3 regions of the Bacillus sp. CGMCC 1.16607 genome follow, and region 3 is predicted to be linked to each of the others. Evidence: riboswitches for the same ligand, from Rfam matches in the RefSeq annotation. Region 3 holds a riboswitch; each other region holds the start of a gene.
What was found. Region 3 has a riboswitch for S-adenosylmethionine ahead of ACFSO7_RS11140 (O-acetylhomoserine aminocarboxypropyltransferase/cysteine synthase family protein). Riboswitches for the same ligand answer to the same signal wherever they lie in the genome.

Region 1 (7,758 bases), on a different contig from region 3:
CCTTAGCTGGTATGACGATCAATCAATGGACAAAGGGCAAAGTGAAAGAGATTTGGAGTCCGAGACTAGCGCCAATTTCTAAAATTGGTCTTGCAGTTGTCGTTATGTTAAATGGTGCCGTTGTGGCACCTCATTTACGAGTGATTAGCGTAAAACTCATTGTCATCGCGATTGTTGTATTCGTCATTGCTATGTCTGGATATTTTCTTGCTTTTGTTTTAGGAAGAGTGTTTAAACAAGATCAAGGAACAGTGATTGCATTGATATTTACAGGCGGAATGAGAAACATCAGTGCAGGAGCGGTTTTAGCCGTTTCTTACTTTCCACCTGCAGTTTCGGTTCCAGTTGTTGTGGGGATGCTATTTCAACAAATACTCGCATCACTTAGTGGATATTTATCGGATCGGTACTATCATCAAAGAGTCTCAAAACAACAACTCAATATGTAAAATATGTATGATACTTGGGAGGAGTGTTTTTATAGCACTTCTTTTTCTTTTAAATTAAGAAACCTTTTCAAATTTTTTCCGTATAAAAAAGCGGAGGGGAATGCAGATGTCACTAATCTCAATAAATATTAAACAAGCAGGCTATGAAAAAGATGAAGCAATGATTCAGGATATACAGTTTTCAGTAGAAAAAGGTGAACTCATCGGTTTAATTGGGGCAAATGGTGCGGGGAAGAGTACAACGATAAAAAGTATTCTCGGATTAATTCCTTTTATAGAGGGGGAAATTATAAAGAAGGAGGAGACCATTACCTCTTATCTTCCTGAGAGACCAGTATTTTATGATGACTTAACCTTACAAGAACATATCGATTTTATTGCAGCTGTTGAGCAAATTACAGATGAAGAAGTAACTGACCGTGTCATGCCATTATTAAAAAAATTTAAAATGGCCGAACATATTCATGAATTGCCTGCCACCTATTCAAAAGGAATGCAGCAAAAAGCAATGATTATATTAGCCTTGATGACTCAACCTGAGATACTTATTATCGACGAGCCGTTTATTGGGCTAGATCCAATCGCCACAAAAACTTTATTAGAAATCATTCAAAAGGAAAGAGATCGTGGCGTTGGTATATTAATGTGTACCCATGTATTGGACACAGCTGAAAAAATTTGTGATCGTTTTGTGTTAATAAATGCAGGTCACTTAATTGCAAATGGGAAGCTAGAAGAATTCCGTACAAGCTGTAAAATGCCAGAAGCTTCTCTTTTCGATTGCTATCATCATTTAATAGATGGTGATAGTGATGAATAGTTTTCTAGTATTTATTGACCGAGTGAAACGAGATTATTTATATCAATATCGTATCATTAAAATCGTTTTAGACTGGACAATTATGTTATATTTAGTAGTTCCAAGTTCAATTATTGCTATTTTTATTTATCGTTCTTGGTGGTTGGAACTTCCAACATGGAGTGAATACTTGTCTATTTACATACTTATTTCCATTGCTTTTTTAGTCAGTTGGGCTGGGAGTTTTCGTACTTTTGTTAAAGAAGCAGATGGGATCTATTTTTTAAAACATATAAAGAAATTTTTGAATATGAAGAAATGGGCATTTGCCTTTTCGTTAGGGAAAGCGGCTTTTCAAATTATTTTGTTTGTCATCGTTGCTCTGCCCTTTTTATTTCATCGTTTTTCATACGATACTTTAGAAATCGTAGGATTTTCGTTATTTTACATCGGCCTAACTTTTTTGATTATTTGTATCAAAACGGTATTCATTTCTAGATTTACGGGTTGGATAGAAAAATTTATCTTGTGGTTGATTGTGATTACCTTATTTTTATGTAATATGTTCTTTTTCTCACCCCTAGTATTTCAGCCAGTATATTCATTCGCTTTAGCCATTCTATTTATAGGTATATCACTGGCACTTACGCTCCCAAAGGTGTCTACAACGAGAAATTTCCAAGAAGAAGTAAGAAAAGAAAATGAAGAACGATTACGTTACTTGAATATTATATTCAGAGCATCTCCAGAAATTGAAAAGACAAAAACATCAAATAGGAAAAAGCCATTACTATTTCGTCAGTCTAAGAGAGTCTTCAAGAAACGCACAGCACAGAACGGTTTTATCGAGCTATTTTTAAAAATGATTGGCAGGAATTTCGCGTATTTAAAGGGGTACTTTCAAATGATCGGGACAACTGGCGTGGCCATAGTCGTATTACCCCCTGTTCTTTTTAAGATCATTATCTTAATTGGATTCTCTCTTTTTATTTTGTATTGGATAAGCAATTTATGGGATAAACTCATTTTAGCGCATCCTAATAGTAAACAGTATGTGAGCCATGAATCATATTATCAGGCTAGATTAAAAGCGAATCTATTTTTTTCGATTCCAGCGATTTGTTGTGTCTCGATTATTTTTCTCGTAACCATGTTAATCAAATAATCCCGATAATGGAAAAGATCCACGTAAAGTTGGTCAACTTTACAAACAGAGTTGGCATATTCTTTTTAAAAAAATCAAATTTGTTGTTGACAATTTTTAAATAGGTATTATAGAATCAACAGTATCATAATTAAATCTTATCCAGAGAGGTGGAGGGAACTGGCCCTTTGAAGCCTCGGCAGCAGACTCCTTTTGAGAACTGTGCCAATTCCAACAAGCGTAAAGCTTGGTAGATAAGTTAAGAGATGTCATCTTCCGTCCCTTCTTATGTTATCAAGTTAACATAGGAGGGATTTTTAATTTATATAAAAAAATAAAATTTTCTTATCAAGAGAGGTATAGGGACTGGCCCGATGACACCTCGGCAACAACTCATTCGTGAGAACTGTGCCAATTCCAGCAAGCATTTAAGCTTGATAGATAAGAAGAGTTAGATCACTTTGACCTCTTCTTGCCGTTGCCAAGAAGAGGTTTTTTATATGGAGGGTAATATGAAAGAGATTAATCAAAAAACTTTAGATCATATCATTGATACATTAAAAAAATTAGAATTCGGATCGGTAGTCGTTACTGTACATGATGGAAAAATCACTCAAGTTGAATCGACTGAGAAAAGACGGTTTACAGATAAAAAGATTGATTGAAGTAGGTAAAATGATAATGGAAAGTGAGTAAACACGTTCCAATTTAAGAACTAAATATTCCCGGGCTGACTGGACGACCAGAGGCCCCAATAAGACTTACATAAAGTATGTAAGCCTTATTGGGGCCTTTTTCGTTCAAAAAAGAAGGGGTTCTATTACATTTTTGGAGGTGACATAAATAATGGGGTAAGAATTCATTGTGCTGTTGGAGACACTGGAAAAACAGTAGCGGCCCGACTGCTACCTGGCACTGACCTGATAACAGGAATTGAACAGGTATGCAAAGAAAATGGGATAAAATACGCCTCTATCTTAAATTGTTTTGGCAGTTTATTGCGATCGGGATATTTTTATTTAGTCCCGAAGGTAAATTCGAAGATTGGTGCTGGATATGGTGAACTTAATGAAGTGGAAGGTCCAATTGAATTTTTGAATGGAACGGGTGTGGTTTGTCAGCGTGACAACCAATATGAAGTTCATATTCATGGCACGATGTGTGACCATAAAGGAAATGTTTTTGGTGGACATCTTGTAAAAGGGAAAAATCAAGTTCTGACAGTCGATCTTGTCCTGGTCGAAATAGAAGAAATGGCCCTTCTGCGCCAATTTGATGATGAGACAGAAGGCAACCAATTCTATCCAGTCAAATTGGGTGAAAGTGAAACGACATATTTAAAAAACAAACAGGAGGAAAGCAAATGAAAAAGCTAGCAATCATTTTATCTTTAATACTATTAGTAGGAGTTCTTGGAGCATGTGGAAAAACGGCTTCTGGGGATGGGAAACATTTAAATGACAAGAAATTAAAAATCGGAGTGACTTCAGGGCCACATGAACAAATTGTTGAAAAAGTAAAAGAGGTTGCTGCAAAAGAAGGCTTGGAACTCGAGCTAGTCGTCTTTTCGGATTACATTATGCCAAATACTGCATTAGCTGAAGGTGAATTAGATGTAAACAGTTATCAACACAAACCGTTCTTAGAGAAATTTAACGAAGACCATGATACCGAATTAGTAGAAGTAGCTAAAACCATTCTAAACCCAATGGGAGTGTATTCTGACAAGTTTGCTAGCATTGAAGACCTACCAAAAGGAGCGAAAGTAGGTTTACCTAATGATCCTACAAACGGAGCACGTGCTTTATATATTCTTGAAGAAGCAGGAATCATAAAAATTAAAGAAGATAAAAGAGAAACAGCTTCGATCTATGATTTAGAAGAAAACAAGCTTGATTTAGAATATATTGAATTAGACGCCGCTCAAATTCCGAAGCAATTAAGTGAACTAGATGCAGCTGCCATTAACACGAATTTTGCTTTAGAGGCTGGACTAAACCCGAAGAAGGATTCCATCCTTTTAGAGTCAACGAATTCACCATATGTTAATTACCTTGTAGTGCGTGAAGAAAACAAAAATGACCCAGTACTAAAAAAGCTTAAAAAGGCTTATCAGTCTGAAGAAGTAAAGCAATTCATCGAGAAGACATTTGGTGGTTCCGTCATTCCGAGCTGGGATTAATAAGAAGAGGTGATTCATCACCTCTTTTAAAAAGGGGGAACAACAACATGATTATATTAAAGAATATTTCCAAGAAATTTGAAACGAAAAAAGGGATTGTAGAAGCCGTAAAAGATGTTAATATCCACGTCCATAAGGCAGAAATTCATGGTGTGATTGGCTATAGTGGTGCAGGAAAAAGTACCTTGATTCGCTGTGTTAATTTACTTGAAAAACCAACGAGTGGTCAAGTTTTTATAAATGGAGAGGAAATTACCACTATATCTGCTAGTCATCTACAAGAAAAAAGAAAGAAAATAGGGATGATCTTTCAACATTTTAATTTATTAAAAACAGCAACAGTCTTTGATAATATTGCTATTCCATTAAAGCTAATGGGAGTGAACAGGGAAGAAATTCAAAGTCGGGTAAATAAATATTTAGAAATAGTAGGATTATCAGATAAACATAATGCCTACCCCGCCCAGCTGTCAGGGGGGCAAAAACAACGTGTCGCCATTGCAAGAGCCCTTGCTGGGGAGCCAGAAATTTTATTAAGCGATGAGGCTACAAGTGCTTTGGATCCTGAAACAACGGATTCCATTTTGGACTTATTATTGAAAATTAATCAAGAATTAGGAATTACAATCCTCCTAATCACACATGAAATGAATGTCATTCAAAAGATTTGTGACTACGTATATGTTATGGAGAACGGTGAAGTAATTGAACAAAACTCTGCTATTAACTTGTTTACAAAGCCCAAAAAAGAGACGACGACGAAGTTTTTAAATACGATCTCGCAACGAAAGTTATCCCCTTCATTAATCAAACAATTGAAAGTGAAAGGTTCGGTGCTACGACTTACTTTTGTCGGGGAATCAACAGGGCAGCCGTTACTAGCTTTAGTAAGCAAACAGTTTAACGTCAAACCCAATATTTTAACAGCTAATATTATTGAATTAAAAAATGGGATTGTCGGTAATTTAGTGGTTCACTTAATTGGAGATCAAAATGAAATCGACCAATCTATACAATTTTTAAAAGAACATGGTGTCGGTGTCGAAGAGTTGGAGGGATAATCAATGGACAGATTTGAGACATTTACTGAGCAGTGGATCCCGATTATTGGTAAGTCATTAGGAGAAACGTTTCAAATGGTTTCGATTTCTCTTGTGTTGTCTGTTTTAGTCGGAACTGGGCTTGGTATTCTTTTAGTGTTAACAAGATCTGGTCAACCGCTTGAAAATAAATGGACCTATCATGGATTAAACCTATTGATTAATATTATTCGGTCCGTCCCCTTTATCATTTTATTATTCTTTATCTTACCTTTTACAAAATGGGTTGCTGGAACAACGATAGGGGTAAAAGGAGTCATTGTTCCTCTAGTTATTTATACAGCTCCCTATATTTCTAGATTAGTAGAAACAGCCTTATTAGAAATGGACCATGGTGTCATTGAAGCGTATCAAGCGATGGGGATTAAGAAGAGACATATCATTTGGAACGTTATGTTAAGGGAATCAAGGTCATCGCTTGTTCTAGGACTTACGATTGCAACAGTAAGTTTAATTGGAGCAACCGCGATGGCAGGTTTAGTTGGCGCGGGAGGACTTGGAGATTTAGCGTATCGCTTCGGGCATTTACGATATGAGGTTGACGTGATGTATGCCACCGTGTTTATTTTGATTGTGATCGTACAAAGCATTCAAACAATAGGAAATAAATTAGCTACACAGTTGAAAAAGGACTAGAGGGTGAGATTTTGCCAAAAGAGCTTTATATTGAAAAAACTGGATCGATCGCTACGTTGATTATCAATCGACCAGATAAAAAGAATGCGTTCACTTTAGCCATGTTTGAAAAATTGCCCATTTTAATAGAAGAAGTTGAACAGGATTCTTCTATTAAAGTGCTTATCATTAAAGGAATTGATCAAACGGCTTTTTCAGCTGGTGCTGATATTACAGAGTTTTTGGAAAATCGCTTCTCAGAAAAGAAGGCGAAAGAATACAATGATAAAGCTCTTTATGCCGTTGATAGGCTATATCGATTTTCTAAACCAACCATTGCTGTGATCCAACGTCTTGCTGTTGGTGGAGGGCTAGAATTATCACTTGCCTGTGATTTTCGCTTTGCCTCCGATGATAGTCTACTGGGAATTCAAGCTGCTAAACTCGGATTTATTTATAACTTAACGAGCACGAAAAGATTACTAGATACGGTAGGACCATCAAAAACAAAAGAGCTACTTTTCTCTGCAAATTTAGTTGATGCAAAGGAAGCTTTGCGAATCGGATTAATAGACTATGTACAGAGCAGCGATGAAATACAAGGGCAAGCATTGCAATTGGCCGAGCAATTAGCAGAAAGGTCAACCGTATCGACTACTGGAATGAAAAAGGTGATCCAATCCATTTTAGATGGAGCTATCGAAGAGGATGAGGCGATTTCTTCACTCATATTGAAATCATTCCATTCAGAAGATTATAAGGATGGGATTCAAGCATTTTTGGAAGAAAGAAAACCACAGTTTAAATAGAATGGTAGGGAATAAATAATGAGTACGAAAACAAAAGAGAATGATGCCTTTCTACAAAGTATTAACTCATCAGAATATTTTCCGATTTCGTTTGAAGAGTTGGAGCAGGAAGCAAGAAAGAAAATGTCGGTAGGCGGTTTTGGTTATGTTCGATCGGGGGCTGGTGGAGAAGAGACGTTAAGGAAGAATAGCGATTCCTTTTCAAAGCTTTCGGTCATTCCTAGAGTATTGTCTAATGTATCCAATGTGGATACGAGTATTACTTTATTTGGTCGAACATACCCGTATCCGTTTTTATTAGCTCCAGTAGGAATGCTTAAGCTTGCACATGAAGATGCTGATTTGGCTGCAGTAAAAGGGGCATCCACTCACAACATTCCTTTTGTGTTAAGCACAGTTTCGAGTTATTCCATAGAAGATGTGGCTGCGGTTGCTGAAGAAAGTTCAAAATGGTTTCAACTTTATTGGTCAAATAATGAAGAAATTGCTTATCATATGGTCGAACGGGCAGAAGAATCAGGTTATGAAGCCATTGTATTAACCGTTGATACGGTTATGATGGGCTGGCGCGAAGAAGATATGAAAAATCGGTTTTCTCCATTAAAACAGGGAATCGGGAAAGCGAATTACGAGACAGATTCAGTTTTTCTAAATTCCTTA
Region 2 (7,758 bases), on a different contig from region 3:
GACAAGGTTTTAGATGGTATTGTCATTTTAAATCATACAGGAATTATTATTGATGTTAATAAAGCATTTTGTCACTTTGTTAATCTGAACAAAGATCAAATAGTAGGTCAAACAATGGAACATTTTGTACCTAAAAATAAACATTACAAACTTCGAAGAATAAAAATTTTACTTGATCAAAATCGAAATACAAAAGGTGTATTGCCCATTCAACATATTAATGGGATATCACATTTTAGCGTGATTACAACGATTGATGAAAATACTCAAAATCTTATTTCTGTCTTTAGGGATATAACGGAAAAGGTGAATTTTAATAATCATTCAACTAAATATGATTATTTTTTTAAAGAGCTTTTTATCGAGGCAATGGATGGCATTATTTTCTGGGATGCAAATGGAAAAATAATTAATGCGAATCAAGCAGCTTGCAGAATATTTAACTGTAGTTATCAAGAATTAATTGGAACAGCCTTTAGTAAGTTTATTCATCAAAAGAACAAACATCAAAAAGGTATTCTCAAAGAATTATTCCAAACGGGTGCCGCAAGCAATCAATTGTTTATTTTATTACCAAACGGTCAAGAAAAGCTAATTGAATTTACCTCTCGATTACATTCTGTTGAAAATTTCCATATGACTATTTTCCGTGATGTGAGTGAGCGGTTTCGGATGGAACTCGAATTAAGAGAGAGTGAAAAAAAGTTTCGTAAAATATTTGAAGGTTCGTTGGAAGGGCTTATCCTTTGGAATGATCAAGCTGAGATTATCGATATTAATGAATCTGCATGTAAAATATTTAAAAAAACGAGAGAAGAAATAATTGGTCAATCATTGTTTGGTCTTTTGCCAGATATAAATAGAAACAGACAAGAACTTGCAAAAGTTCTAGAAAACTTTGTTAATGAAGGAAAACTAAATGGAACATTTACGGTCAATTTAGAACAGGATACCATTGAATATTATGAATTTAGTGCTTTACATCATCTATTTTCCGATGTGAATTTTATGGTTTTAAAAGATGTGACAGAGAAATTAGAGATGGAGGATCGTCTGAGGAAGTCAGATACTTTAAATGTAGTAGGCGAGCTTGCCGCAGGAATTGCTCATGAAATTCGTAATCCAATGACCGCTTTAAAAGGATTTATCCAGCTTCTACAAGGGGAATTTAAAGAAGAACGTTCTATGTATTTTCAAGTTATCCTATCTGAGCTTAATCGGATCGATTCAATCATAAATGAATTTCTCATTCTGGCTAAACCACAAGTAGTAAAATATTCAAGTGTGGATTTAATAAAAATTATGAAAGAGACAGTAGAATTACTAAGTGCGCAAGCGGCAATGTATAATGTTCAATTTCATTCTTTCTATGAGGAGTTCATACCAGGAGTCTACTGCGAATCCAATCAATTAAAAAAGGTTTTTGTCAATATGCTAAAAAATGCTATCGAAGTGATGGAAAAAGGGGGAAAAATAACTATAAAGATGGAACGGGAAAACGAAAATTATATTCACATTTCCATCAAAGATGAAGGAATGGGTATTCCAGAGGAAAAACTGAAAAGACTAGGAGAGCCATTTTATACAACGAAGGAACGCGGAACAGGTCTTGGCTTAATGGTCAGCTATAAAATCATTGAAGAGCATAAAGGAAGAATTACAGTTGAAAGCATAGAAGGAATGGGGACAACTTTTCATATCTATTTGCCTATCAATTGCTCTAGTATGGAAACTGAAAAGAGTTAATAAAAGTCTTTTATACTAAAGAGAGTTCGTTTGGAAAAAGTAATCCGTATAGTTGGGATTACTTTTTTAGTTTATAACTTGCTTTTATATGTTATTTTCATTATCATCTAATTAGATGATTATCTAAGAAGAAAGGAAGGGTCAGATGCAGTTAAATCGCTTAATTGATTTCCATAAAACAATGGGTGATGCGACAAGATTACGAATTCTTTCTTTATTATCGAGCGGTCCTCTTCATGGACAAGCGATAGCAGGTAAACTGGGGCTAACCGCACCGACCATAACCCACCATTTAAAAAAACTTAGGGAAATTGATGTTGTTTATGAAAGAAGAGAGAAAAATACAATTTATTTTTATTTGAAGCATTCTGTTGTAAGACAACAAGCCCAAAGCTTGATTCAACTCATAGAAGGGAAGGAATCGAAAATGAATGAGCAAAGTGAAGAGCATCAAAAAATCATTGCTAACTTCTTTTCGAAAGATGGGAAGCTTAAAAGCATTCCTGCTCAAAGGAAGAAAAAATTGATTGTTTTTGAACATATTTTAAAAGGATTTGAAAAAGGGAAGAAATACGAAGAAAAGGAAATTAATGAATACATTCTAAAGTTTCACGACGATTACGCAACCATAAGGCGTGAATTTATTATCAATCATTACATGTTTCGAGAAAATGGCATTTATGAATTAAACCCAGTTGAAATGTGGGCAAAGATAGACGGGTAAAGTAAAGACAGAATGGCGATTTAGCCATACTGTCTTTTTTACTTTATCAACTATACTACTATTTTATTACTTTTCATAGTGTTCTGGTTTTCGATCTTGAAAGATGGGTATTATGTTGCGTACGTTCCTTACATTCTCTATATCGATTTCACCATAAATGATTTCTTCTTGTTGTGAGCCTTCCGCAATAATTTCCCCCCAAGGGTCGATGATAAGGGAATGCCCTGCAAATACATTGTCTGGATTTGAACCAGAACAGTTACATGCAATCACATAACATTGGTTTTCGATCGCTCTTGCCGTAAGAAGCGTTTTCCAATGATGTAGCCTTGGTGCAGGCCATTCTGCAACGACAAAGATGGCTTTTGCCCCCTTTAATACATGTGCTCTAATCCATTCAGGGAAGCGAATGTCGTAGCAAATTTGTCCTGCGAATACTTGATCATCTAGTGAAAATATTCCTTGATTTCCACCTGGCTTCAAGTAAAGATGCTCATCCATCAATTGGAAAAGATGAAGTTTGCTATATTGGTGCACGAGTTCACCTTCACGATTGATCACAAGAAGTGTGTTATATATCCCATCCTCCTGCTTATTTGCAATTGACCCACCAATAATATGTACCCCATGTTGTTTTGCTTCTGACTTAAGAAATTCAATTGTGTGAATCGCGTCATTATCCGCGATTGTTGAAAGATTTGTTAAATCATAGCCTGTCGTCCAAAGCTCAGGAAGAACGATTATATCAGGTGATTTTTTCATAGCTTGCTCGATAAGAGTATCAACCTTTTGGAAATTCAGTTTTGGATCACCAAAGTGAATATCCATTTGAATCAATGCAAGGTTAAATTTCAACACACTCACCTCTATCAAAAAATTTTTTCTTTACATTCTGACAATAACCATATATCATTTCATACTAGAATTTCAATACAAACTTTTTCCCACATTAAAGCAGTGGGGGTCAGTCCCCCAGCACGTTAACGCGTTAAATCATTGGGGGTCAGTCCCCCAACACGTTAAAGTGGTGAAACGATGGGGGACTGACCCCCAGTACGTTAATACGTTGAAGTAGGTGGATGTTGATGAGGTCTTTTCCGCAGTCAGATTTGTTAAATAGTTTGCCGAAGCAGTTTTTTGCGTCTTTAGTGAAAAAGGTGTCACACTATATTGCTAATGGCTATGATGTAATTAATTTAGGGCAAGGTAATCCAGATCAGCCGACGCCTGATCATATTGTGAAAAAGCTTCAAGAGGCTGCTGCCAATCCAAAAAATCATAAGTATTCACCTTTCCAAGGGTATAAATACTTGAAGCAAGCGGCTGCCAATTTTTATGAACGAGAATATGGTGTCCAGTTGAATCCAGACGAAGAGGTGGCTATTTTGTTCGGAGGGAAGGCAGGGCTTGTAGAAATTCCACAATGCCTATTAAATCCTGGAGACACCATACTAGTCCCTGATCCCGGTTATCCCGATTATTTATCAGGTGTAGCCCTTGCAAAGGCAAATATGGCTATTATGCCTTTACTTGAAGAAAATCATTTCCTACCAAATTATGAAAATATCGATCCTGCCATTCTAGAGAAGTCAAAACTTATGTTTATTAATTATCCAAATAACCCGACAGGTGCAACTGCAACACCTGAATTTTTTTCGAAAACAGTAGAGCTGGCAAAGAAGAACAATATTTGTGTTGTTCACGATTTTGCCTATGGAGCCATTGGGTTTGATGGTAAAAAGCCTCTTAGCTTCTTACAAACGGAAGGTGCAAAAGATATTGGGATTGAGATTTATACATTATCAAAAACATATAATATGGCTGGCTGGCGGGTTGGATTTGCTGTCGGAAATCGAAGTGTAATTTCAACGATTGAACTTATGCAGGATCACTTATATGTGAGTATTTTTGGCGCGGTTCAAGAAGCTGCAGCAGAGGCGTTAAACGCTTCACAACAATGTGTAGAAGAACTAAACGATCTTTATGAATCACGAAGAAATGTACTGATAGAGGGATTGAAGTCCATCGGATGGAATGTAACAGCCCCAAAGGGTTCCTTTTTTGCTTGGTTAAAGGTCCCAGAAGGATTTACCTCAGAAGAATTTGCCGACTATTTATTAGAGAAGGTGCAAATTGCTGTCGCACCTGGACTTGGATTTGGGAGTTATGGGGAAGGTTATGTTCGCGTTGGCTTATTAACCTCGGAAGAAAGGATGCACGAAGCAGTTAGAAGAATCCAATCTTTGAAAATATTCTAAAAAATATGTTGACAACTTAAAAAAATCCTGTCATAATCCATATTAATTTGAGAAAACAATATCATTAACTTTAAAATAGAATAAACGATTTTCTTATCAAGAGCAGGCGGAGGGACTAGCCCAATGAAGCCCGGCAACCGATTTTATGAATAATTCATAAAGCACGGTGCTAATTCTTGCAGCATAAAGCTGATAGATAAGAGGACGTTAGTTTGTCACGCTAACCTCTTCTTATTTGAAGAGGTTTTTTTATTGCTTTAGGGAAGGAAGTATCCATCATGAATGATTTAATAGCAACGTATTTGATAAAAGAAATAAATGGAAGCCCGTTAAAAAAAGCTGAAGAAATAGCTTTAGGTTTAACCATCGGTTCTTGGACAGACCTGCCTGAACTTGAACAAAATCAACTGAAAAAGCATAAAGGTAAAGTTGTTTCGATTGAAGAGATAACTGATAAGGAAGGCGAAGCCATTATAAAAATTGCCTATCCGCTTCTAAACTTTTCAGCGGATATACCGGCGATATTAACAACCGTATTTGGAAAGCTTTCGCTTGATGGTAAAGTCAAACTTATCGATTTAACTTTCCCTGAACAGTTAAAAAAAGCTTTTCCGGGTCCTAGATACGGAATAGAAGGCATTAGAAAATTGCTCAATGTCTACAATCGTCCTCTACTCATGAGTATTTTCAAAGGCGTAATCGGTAGAGATCTTGATTTTTTATCTAAACAACTAATGGCACAAAGCTTTGGTGGAATTGACATCGTCAAGGATGATGAAATTCTCTTTGAAAACGAACTTACCCCATTTGAAAAACGAATTGTTGCTGGTAAGAAAATATTAAAAACAACTCTTGAAGAAACGGGCAATCGAACCTTGTATGCTGTTAATTTAACAGGAAGATCATCTAGTCTAAGAGATAAAGCAAGAAAAGCGGCTGAATTAGGAGCAGATGTATTATTATTTAATGTATTTTCATACGGATTAGATAGTTTACAAGAATTACGTGAAGATCAAGAAATTGGATTACCGATAATGGCTCACCCTGCTGTTAGTGGATCTTTTCTTTCTTCAAGTCATTACGGATTCTCACATGCTTTGATTTTAGGAAAATTACTGCGATATGCTGGAGCAGATTTCTCCTTATTCCCTTCACCATATGGATCGGTTGCACTTGAGAAAGTGAAAACATTGGCAATCAAACAAGAGCTTTTGAAAGAAGATGAATTCTTTTTAAAGACATTCCCTGTTCCATCGGCAGGAATTCATCCAGGACTCGTTCCGTTATTAATCAATGATTTCGGTACTGACTCTATTATCAATGCTGGTGGTGGTGTACATGGACACCCAGGAGGGGCATCATCAGGGGGAAAAGCTTTTCGACAAGCAATTGATATCCACTTATTAGGAAAAACTCTACAAGAAGGCGCATCATACTATCCAGAATTAAAGGTAGCCCTAGAGCTTTGGGGACCTAAGGAGGTAAGAGCCTAATGATAAAACCAGTCATTTATTGTGATTTTGATGGCACCATCACAGAGAAGGATAATATTATTGCCATCATGAATGAGTTTGCACCACCTGAATGGGAGCCAATTAAAAACGATATTTTGTCTCAAAAAATTAGTATCGAAGAAGGCGTTGGTAAAATGTTTGCTTTATTACCAAGTACCTTAAAGGATGAAATTGTTCAGTTTTCGTTGAAACACGCTGTCATCCGCGAAGGCTTCAACGAATTACTGCAGTTGACTAAGGGAGAAAATATTCCTTTCTATGTCGTTAGTGGGGGGATTGATTTCTTCGTACACCCTATTTTGGAACAAGTAGGATTCATTGGAAATATTTATTGTAACAGTGCTGATTTTTCTAAGCAAAACATTCAAATCCGATGGCCAAATCCTTGTGACCAAAATTGTCAAAACGGCTGTGGTTGTTGTAAACCAAGCATTATCCGGAAATTAAAAAGCGAAAATGAATTTACGATTGTTATTGGCGATTCGATTACAGATTTAGAAGCAGCTAAGCAGGCAGACTTTGTTTTCGCGAGAGATTTTTTAGCAGAAAAATGTGAGCAGCTAAAAATAAAGCATAAGAAATTTAACACTTTTTATGACTGCTTCGATTCAATAAAGGAATTGACAAGGGGGGAATTAGCCAATGTTACATGAGAAATGGAATGAGTTAGCAGATGTTAAAGATGAGCTTGCAGCAAGGGATTGGTTTATGGGGACGAGTGGTAATTTAGCCATTAAAGTTCAAGATGACCCACTACAATTTTTAGTAACAGCTAGTGGCAAAGATAAGCGTCAAAGAACGAATGAGGATTTTTTGCTTGTGGACGAATTTGGCAGACCTGCTAATGATACTCATTTAAAACCTTCTGCTGAAACGCTATTGCATGTTGAAATTTATCGCCGAACGAACGCAGGCTGTAGCTTGCATGTCCACACAATTGATAATAACGTCATTTCAGAAGTTTATGGGGATCGTGGAGAGGTTTCATTTCAAGGACAAGAGCTAATTAAAGCGTTTGATCGATGGGAGGAAGATGCTATCCTAAAAATCCCGATTATCCGTAACTACGCTCATATCCCTTCTTTAGCTAAAGCATTTTCGGATCATATTCAAGGAGATTCAGGTGCCGTTTTAATTCGTAATCACGGGATTACGGTTTGGGGAAGATCGGCATTTGAAGCAAAAAAAATCTTAGAGGCATCTGAGTTTTTATTCCGATATCAACTTCGGTTATTAGAACATAAACCATTTCAATTATTTAAAGTTGTATAATGAAATTATTCTAGAAAGGAAGATAAAAATGGCTTATATTCAATTACAAAAAACAGGAAATCAAATTCATAATCAAGAGGAAGTTTTAGATTTTTTAAATAAGCAGGATGTCATTTACGAAAATTGGGATATTAATAAGCTGCCGAAGAGTTTAGTTGAGAAGTTTTTATTATCAGATGTGGAGAAGGAAGAAATATTAAGTGCCTTCTCAGATGAAATTGCTGACATCTCAGAACGACGAGGA
Region 3 (7,758 bases):
AGGGTGTCAATGCATTTTTCTACAATAAAATTTTGGTAATAATCGCTAATAAATACTAAACTTTTAAAGCTCTCGAACGAATTCCTGTCGATATTTCAATTGCTTGCTCAAGATCCTCGATTAAATCTTCGATATGCTCTATGCCCACGGATAAACGAATTAAATCTTCCGATACTCCGGCAGCGATTAATCCATCCTGATCCAATTGCTGATGAGTCGTGCTTGCAGGATGAATGATCAAGCTTTTCGCATCTCCAACATTAGCCACATGTGCCCAGAGCTCTAAAGAATCAATAAGTTTTGCTCCAGCCTCTCTACCACCTTTAATTCCAAACACTACCACTGAGCCTGCACCTTTTGGCAAATATTTCTCTGCTAACTCATAATCTCGGTGATCTTCATGTCCTGGATAAGCGATCCAAGCTACAGCAGGATGCTGTTCTAGATAATGAATCAGTTCTTTTGTATTGGCAATATGTTCCTTCATTCTCACATGCAAAGTTTCGAGACCAAGTGCAAATTGGAACGCATTTTGCGGACTTAAGGAAGGTCCTAAATCACGTAATAATTGAACTCTCGCCTTTATAATATAGGCAATGGGTCCAAGTACCTCACTGTAAACGATATTGTTGTAGCTAGGATCTGGTTCATTGAAACCAGGAAATTTCGATGAACTCCAATCAAACTTCCCACCATCAACAATTACTCCTCCTAAGGTTGTTCCATTACCCAATAACCATTTCGTTGCAGAATGAATAACGATATCTGCTCCATACTCAATTGGGCGGCAAAGGTATGGAGTTGCAAATGTATTATCTACGATGAGTGGTAGCCCATGTGAATGTGCAATTTCTGCAACTCTTTCAATATCTAACACTCGCAATGAAGGATTTCCGATGGTCTCAGCAAAAATGGCTTTCGTTTTGTCTGTTATGGCTTCGGCGAAATTCTCTGGTCGCTCTGGATCCACAAACGTTACTTTAATTCCATACTTTGGTAATGTTGTAGCGAACAAATTGTATGTTCCCCCATAAAGAGTGGAGGCTGATACGATTTCATCACCAGCTTGTGCAATGTTCAAAATAGCTAGAGTGATGGCAGCCATTCCACTTGCTACAGCCAATGCTCCCACTCCTCCTTCTAATAGGGCTACCCTTTCTTCAAAAACGGTGACAGTTGGGTTGTGAATTCTTGTGTATATGTATCCTGATTCCTTCAGTCCAAACAAGTTAGCTGCATGTTCTGTATTTTGAAATTGGTAGGCGTTATTTTGATAAATAGGCACTGCTCTTGCACCGGTGACAGGATCTGGTTTTAATCCCCCATGAACCCCTAATGTTTCAAATCGATATTTTTTTTGTTGTTCTGTCATTGCCATCTCTCCCTAAATTATATTTGAAGAGAAATCAAAAAACCTCTTCTAAAAGAAGAGGTTAACTATCATCTCTTCTTATCTACCAGAGTGTTCCCCCTGCTGGATTTAGCACCGTGTAATCTAACCGGTTGCCGGGTTTCATAGGGCCAGTCCCTCCACCTCTCTTGATAAGAAATATTAAGTTTTAATGGTAAATTTTATATTTAGCGCTAAATTTAAATGAATCTTATCACACGGTTTTTACAAACGTCAAGTTATTTTTTAGAAATTTCTGATAGAAAAGCGGAAGTGCCCGTTTAGCGACGTATGGACTGGTCTGCTCCGCAGTCTAGCTGCGGCTCCTAGCCCCTCGAGGTCATAAGCCACTCCTGACAAGAAGGTAAAAGGCAATCTTCTTGTCAGGACCGTCTTATGCTTGTCGGGGCTGGTCAGTCGCCTCGCTTTTTGATGCATGAGATAAAGGAAACACGAAGAGCGATAGCGATTCGATGTTGACTTATCGTAAGGAGGAGAGGGACAGTACACTAGGCGCTGGGCACTGGAGCTAGACAATTTTCATAGTCCCAAAAACATTCTGACTCTGAAACGAATTGTAAACTCGCCAATTGAAATATAGCCTCAAGTAGTAGGGTATTTCGAAAGGAAGCTTGAATAGAAATTTGTCTTTGATTGACCATTTTTCTAAGGTGATATTGTCCAGTTATCAATTTTTCAAAATTATCGCTTGTTCCATGGATCTTTACATTTGGAACCTTTTCCACCGTGTTTTTGCCTAATTCAACCTCTCCATTTGAAAATGATACATATACAGTTTTATGTCCGATATCGAAACAAACTAACATATCACTAGAATGAGTTAATATAAGTACAGATGGATTTTTCTGTAAAGAATACACCCAGCTTTGAATATATTTCTTCATGGCAATCACCTCTTTAGTCATCACCATTACTATTCAGCTTTCTTGGGACAAATCCTTTAATTTTCCTTCGACAAATACCCTCATGCACTTCGACAAAATAATTAATTTCCCGAGAAATATGTAAAAACTAACTAGCTGTTTTCAGCTTTTTTTCGTCAATGATTCTTTTGAAAACAAGATAATAATACACTGAACCAATTAAATATAAGGATGCCGTAATCGTAAAGACTGTAGCGTAGCCCCAGTAAGTGCCGTATTTAATTACGATTCCTGTTGAAACAGGTCCCATTAAAGCCCAACCAAGATTGAATACCATCTGGTTTACCGAATTGGCCAACCCCTTCATCGAATCGTCTACTTTAGACATCATTAATGATGTCTGTATTGGGTTTCCCGCATTCATTAATGCTTGCCTAAATAAAAAACCAACCGCTGCAAGCCATAGATTTTCCGTATAAGCCGTTAATAATAGAAATGGCAATGACAGTAATTGCAAGACAACAACAGCCCTGACCTCCCCTAATTTCTTCACAACAAGAGGACCGATAATCATAGCAATAGCCGTCGCCGCTTGACCGAGTGAAATAATAAAACCAATTGTTGTATTAGAGGCTGCAAATCGGTCTGAAAAATACAAATTTAAATATGGGATCACTAGCCCAGCCCCAACACCGATAATTAGTGAAGGGATCGCAAATAAAATGACTAACTTGTAGTTGTTTTTTTGGGCTAAACGTTTTTCTTTAACTGGACGATTTTGTTCTTTTTTGGGTAATTCTTTAAATTTTAAAATAGGAAAAATTCCAATTAAAAAAATGACAGACCCAATAAGTAATGTATAACGAATACTTTCTACTTCGGTAAAGAAAAGAGAGAAAAGGTCCGTCAAGGTTCCACCTAATACATTTCCAATCACATTTGCTCCAGTCATGGCCGCAAATTGAATACTGAAAAGATGAACCCTTTGCTCTTGGGTTGAATTTTCAGCCAACCACGGGACACCAGAAACTTGCAGAAAAGCCATTGTCGTTCCAGTTAAGAAGGCAAACAAAATCAATAAGCTTTGTATATCAGTTATACTTCTGCATATCAGTAGAATTCCAGTGAAGACCGCTCCAATTAGCATGACTTTTTTTCGCCCTAAGCGGTCACTTAAAAAACCAGCTGGTATTAAAATGATTGCGGTGGCTAATGAATTCATTGAAATGATTTGACCGTTCACTTGCTCGGTATATCCAAGCTCTCTTATATAAAAATTATATATAACCATAAAGATTCCCATACCAATTTGGATGAAGAGGCTACTTAATAACGCCAATCGAATATTCCGATTATAGCTGCGAATTTGGTTTGCCCATTCTTGATAAAACGCCATTTCTTTTCCTCCTAATGTTTCGCTCCCCTAAATATCATAATTCTTTCATGCTGTCCTTGTAAACAAAAGAAGCCTGACTATTAGAATTTTTTGAAAAAAATTAAAAAGATGCATTAAGCATCTTTTAGTTTTTCATATAAATATGGAACAGAATGGAACGCATAGATTTTCTCGAGTAGTTGACCCTCCTTTATGCTTACTAAGCAAGGCACACTTTCAATTGATAGAATATCAGCGATATCTGCGGCATAATTGAGGTTCGCTTTCGCGATGTGTAAATTTGGAAGTAATTCACAGGTGACAGTTAGTATTTTCGAGGCCATTTGGCATGTTCCGCATAGTGGTGTATAAAGGTAAATCAATCCTGTTTTATTTTCCTTCAAAAAAAGCTTTATATCTTCTTGGCTAAATTCATTCAATACGATTCATCCTTTTTCTAAATGTTCCGAATGCACATCGATATTAGCAGCCATTAATACGCTCGCTAAATGATTACTAGGAGCCGTTGCCACTTCACGATAAGAGCGATCAATATAAAGATGACCAGCTTCAGGAAATTCACGTTTAAACTGCTTTCGAAGCTTTTCTCCTGCCGCATCAGCATCCACTAATATATATACTTCTTTTTCTAGAAGAGAGTCAATGAGTTCATCCATTTTCGATAGGCTCATCGTACCATTTGTACAAATTATCTCAACAGGCTCTTTCACAATATTTTCAACCTTTTTCTTATCTGAGGTGCCCTCTACAATAATAACTTTATCTAGCATTATGATCACCTATAATAGTTGATATTGATTACTTTAAAGTATTCCTAATGTGACCGAATGGTGTGACAGTAAGAGTCTATCTTCGCATATTGATTCTTCAGCAACATCTTTATCATTTTATATTTATAGTGCCCCGTTTTACAAAGAATGTATTGAAAAATAATGAAAGCAAGCACCTCGTGATCCGAGGTGCTTGTGTCTTTGTCCAGCTACAGCGGCTAGCCCCGACGTACAGGATGTACGAGTGTCGACAATGCGACAGGACGTCGCGTTTTTGTCGTCCTCGAGGTTCCTTGTAGGGGCTGAACAAGCCGCTTCCGCTTTTCTATTTAATCTTCTTTTACCATTTCCTCATACTGTTCTGCAGACATTAAGCTATCTATTTCCCCAGCATCAGTTGGTTCAATCACGATCATCCAAGCTTTCTCATATGGAGATTCGTTTACGAATTCTGGGCTGTCGTTTAAATCTTCGTTAATAGCGACTACTTTTCCGCTAATTGGTGCATATAGCTCAGAAACAGTTTTAACCGATTCTACACTACCAAATGGCTCATTAGCAGTTACAGCATCGCCTACTTCTGGTAGTTCAACGAATACGATATCACCTAATTCAGATTGAGCAAAATCAGTAATTCCTATGCGTACTTGTTCTCCTTCAACTTTAACCCATTCATGTTCTTCAGAATAACGTAATTCCTTTGGTGTATTCATCCCTAATCCCTCCATTATTAATTATCAGCACTCAGCTTGAATCCATTCTGAATGCATTATCTATCATATTAAATGATGATATCCTAAATTAATTTATTAGCATACTTAAAGAATTTGCCCTAATTGCCTATCTATAACCATACTTTGGCAAAATCTTTTTCATTAAAACCTATAGTCACTTTATTTCCATCACTGATTAATGGACGTTTAATGAGCATGCCATCACTTGCCAATAGCTCAAACATCTCTTGTTCTGTGGCTGTTTTAAGCTTGTCTTTTAAACCTAACTCGCGGTATTTTATGCCACTTGTATTAAAAAATTTCTTCAAGTCTATCCCGCTTTTAAGATAGATTTCTTTTATCTCTTTCACTGAAGGCGGCGATTCTGCAATATGTATTTCCTGATAGGAAAGATTGTGTTGATCTAACCATTTTTTCGCACTTCGACAGGTTCCGCACTTTGGATAACAATAAAAGGTTAAATTCACCTTTTTCACCACCTAATCGACATTGTCTCAATTGAATAGTAGCATATTTTGACGAATTTTCCTAATAAGATCATCCATCTAAATCATTCGACTTTTTTTCAAAAAATCCTTCCTTCATGCAAAAAATCAAGCCCCCTTAAAAAAGGGAGCTTTCCAAAATTAAACGATAAATTTCTCTGCTTCGATTAATTTTTCTGCAGCTTCACGTTTCTTTGCAATCACATTAATTGGTGTATGGCGAGTAAATTTACGTAAAGCAGAAACTAGCATTCTTAAAGTGTCCCCTTGCTCTGTAGCGACAAGTGTTTCTTTTGCATGCTGTTCTATTTCATTGAATGCTTCTTGACAGAAGATTTGTGTGTAAAGAAGCTTTTGCTTGCTCTTCTCAAGTCCGAATTTCTCGATCGCTTTTTCTGTACGTAATACAGCTGATTCCATTGCATAGGCGTTCGAAATAATATCAGCAATATTAACTAAGATTTCTTGCTCTTTTTCAAGTTCTTTTCCAAATTTTTGAGCAGCAAGACCCGCAGCCAATAAGCCAATTTTCTTCGCATTTTTTACTAAATATTTTTCTTGTGCTAATGGTTCATCACCAGGCTCTTCTGGCATCATCATCATTAACTCTTCTTGTAATTGTAAAGCTTTTTGGAATAGTGGTAATTCACCTTTCATCGCTTTACGTACAAAAGTACCAGGTACTAGTAGACGGTTAATTTCATTCGTACCTTCAAAAATACGGTTAATACGTGAATCACGGTACACTCTTTCAATTTCGTATTCCGCCATAAAGCCATAGCCACCATGAATCTGAACGCCCTCATCGGCAATATAATCTAAAGTTTCTGTAGCAAATACCTTGTTCAATGAACATTCAATCGCATACTCAGCAATGGATTTCGCTACTTCTTTTCCATCTTTTACTTCTTCCTCAGACAATTTACTCATACGATCTTCAAATAATCCAACTGTACGGTAAACGGAGCTTTCAGCTGCATAAAGTTTTGAGGCCATAGTCGATAATTTTTCTTTCGTTAAATTGAATTGAGAGATTGGCGTTTTGAATTGTTGGCGCCCGTTTGCATATTGTACAGTAATTTCAAAAGCACGTTTAGAAGCACCTACCGCACCAACTCCAAGCTTATAACGACCGATATTTAAAATATTGAAGGCAATAATATGACCTTTTCCTGCTTCTCCAAGTAGATTTCCAACTGGAACTTCGGCATCTTGTAAGATTAATGTACGAGTGGATGAGCTTTTAATACCCATTTTCTTTTCTTCTGCACCAGTTGAAACCCCATTGTATTCTCTTTCAACGATGAAAGCAGAGAAATGCTCGCCATCAATTTTTGCATAAACAACAAATACATCAGCAAATCCAGCATTGGTAATCCATTGTTTTTCACCGTTTAGGATATAATGGGTACCTGCTGCATTTAGTTTTGCAGTCGTACGAGCACCTAAAGCATCTGATCCTGAGCCTGGCTCTGTCAAAGCATATGCTGCTAATTTTTCACCAGTAGCCAAGGCTGGAAGGTATTTTTGCTTCTGCTCTTCATTACCGAATAATACAATCGGCAATGAACCGATTCCAACGTGCGCGCCGTGGGAAATAGAAAATCCTCCTGCACGAGACATTTTTTCAGCAATAAGCGCTGAGCTAACTTTGTCTAGGCTTAATCCACCATACTCTTCTGGAACATCAGCACCAAGAAGGCCTAATTCACCTGCTTGTTTTAATAGTTTCACAGAACGGTCGAATTCATGGTTTTCTAAATGCTCAACCTCTGGTAATACTTCATTCGTTACATAGTCCTCGGTAGTTTTGGCTATCATTAATTGCTCGTCTGTATAATCTTCTGGTGTAAAAACTTGCTCTTTCGTTACATCTTCGATTAAAAAGCTTCCACCTTTTATTAAATGATCTGTTTGATTAGTCATTATGATTCCTCCTTAAATTTACAATAGTTCAAATACTCCTGCAGCGCCCATACCGCCGCCAATACACATCGTGACAAGGCCAAATTGCTCATTTCTACGTTTCATTTCATGAATAAGTGTTAAGGTCAGTTTTGCCCCTGTACAGCCAAGTGGATGACCTAAAGCAATTCCAC

Region 1: it holds a riboswitch for S-adenosylmethionine, as region 3 does, so the genes downstream of both, ACFSO7_RS15765 (YezD family protein) here and ACFSO7_RS11140 (O-acetylhomoserine aminocarboxypropyltransferase/cysteine synthase family protein) in region 3, are expected to answer to the same signal.
Region 2: it holds a riboswitch for S-adenosylmethionine, as region 3 does, so the genes downstream of both, mtnW (2,3-diketo-5-methylthiopentyl-1-phosphate enolase) here and ACFSO7_RS11140 (O-acetylhomoserine aminocarboxypropyltransferase/cysteine synthase family protein) in region 3, are expected to answer to the same signal.

What each region holds. Positions count from the first base shown of each region.
Region 1 is NZ_JBHUJX010000022.1:145,635-153,392, forward strand. It holds gene ACFSO7_RS15750 (bile acid:sodium symporter family protein) at 1-449, shown strand, start outside; gene ACFSO7_RS15755 (ABC transporter ATP-binding protein) at 556-1,269, shown strand; gene ACFSO7_RS15760 (ABC transporter permease) at 1,262-2,413, shown strand; SAM riboswitch class I at 2,548-2,653, shown strand; SAM riboswitch class I at 2,735-2,840, shown strand; gene ACFSO7_RS15765 (YezD family protein) at 2,905-3,057, shown strand; gene ACFSO7_RS15770 (PPC domain-containing DNA-binding protein) at 3,250-3,759, shown strand; gene ACFSO7_RS15775 (MetQ/NlpA family ABC transporter substrate-binding protein) at 3,756-4,574, shown strand; gene ACFSO7_RS15780 (methionine ABC transporter ATP-binding protein) at 4,622-5,635, shown strand; gene ACFSO7_RS15785 (methionine ABC transporter permease) at 5,639-6,310, shown strand; gene ACFSO7_RS15790 (enoyl-CoA hydratase/isomerase family protein) at 6,322-7,098, shown strand; gene ACFSO7_RS15795 (alpha-hydroxy-acid oxidizing protein) at 7,117-7,758, shown strand, end outside.
Region 2 is NZ_JBHUJX010000008.1:393,095-400,852, forward strand. It holds gene ACFSO7_RS04780 (PAS domain S-box protein) at 1-1,746, shown strand, start outside; gene ACFSO7_RS04785 (DUF2087 domain-containing protein) at 1,892-2,470, shown strand; gene ACFSO7_RS04790 (carbon-nitrogen family hydrolase) at 2,537-3,325, opposite strand; gene ACFSO7_RS04795 (pyridoxal phosphate-dependent aminotransferase) at 3,556-4,728, shown strand; SAM riboswitch class I at 4,819-4,931, shown strand; gene mtnW (2,3-diketo-5-methylthiopentyl-1-phosphate enolase) at 5,007-6,221, shown strand; gene ACFSO7_RS04805 (2-hydroxy-3-keto-5-methylthiopentenyl-1-phosphate phosphatase) at 6,221-6,895, shown strand; gene ACFSO7_RS04810 (methylthioribulose 1-phosphate dehydratase) at 6,885-7,514, shown strand; gene ACFSO7_RS04815 (1,2-dihydroxy-3-keto-5-methylthiopentene dioxygenase) at 7,543-7,758, shown strand, end outside.
Region 3 is NZ_JBHUJX010000018.1:179,623-187,380, forward strand. It holds gene ACFSO7_RS11140 (O-acetylhomoserine aminocarboxypropyltransferase/cysteine synthase family protein) at 56-1,372, opposite strand; SAM riboswitch class I at 1,448-1,549, opposite strand; gene ACFSO7_RS11145 (SCP2 sterol-binding domain-containing protein) at 1,900-2,295, opposite strand; gene ACFSO7_RS11150 (MFS transporter) at 2,423-3,670, opposite strand; gene ACFSO7_RS11155 (thioredoxin family protein) at 3,784-4,089, opposite strand; gene ACFSO7_RS11160 (toprim domain-containing protein) at 4,096-4,446, opposite strand; gene gcvH (glycine cleavage system protein GcvH) at 4,770-5,153, opposite strand; gene ACFSO7_RS11170 (arsenate reductase family protein) at 5,285-5,641, opposite strand; gene ACFSO7_RS11175 (acyl-CoA dehydrogenase family protein) at 5,801-7,585, opposite strand; gene ACFSO7_RS11180 (acetyl-CoA C-acetyltransferase) at 7,604-7,758, opposite strand, start outside.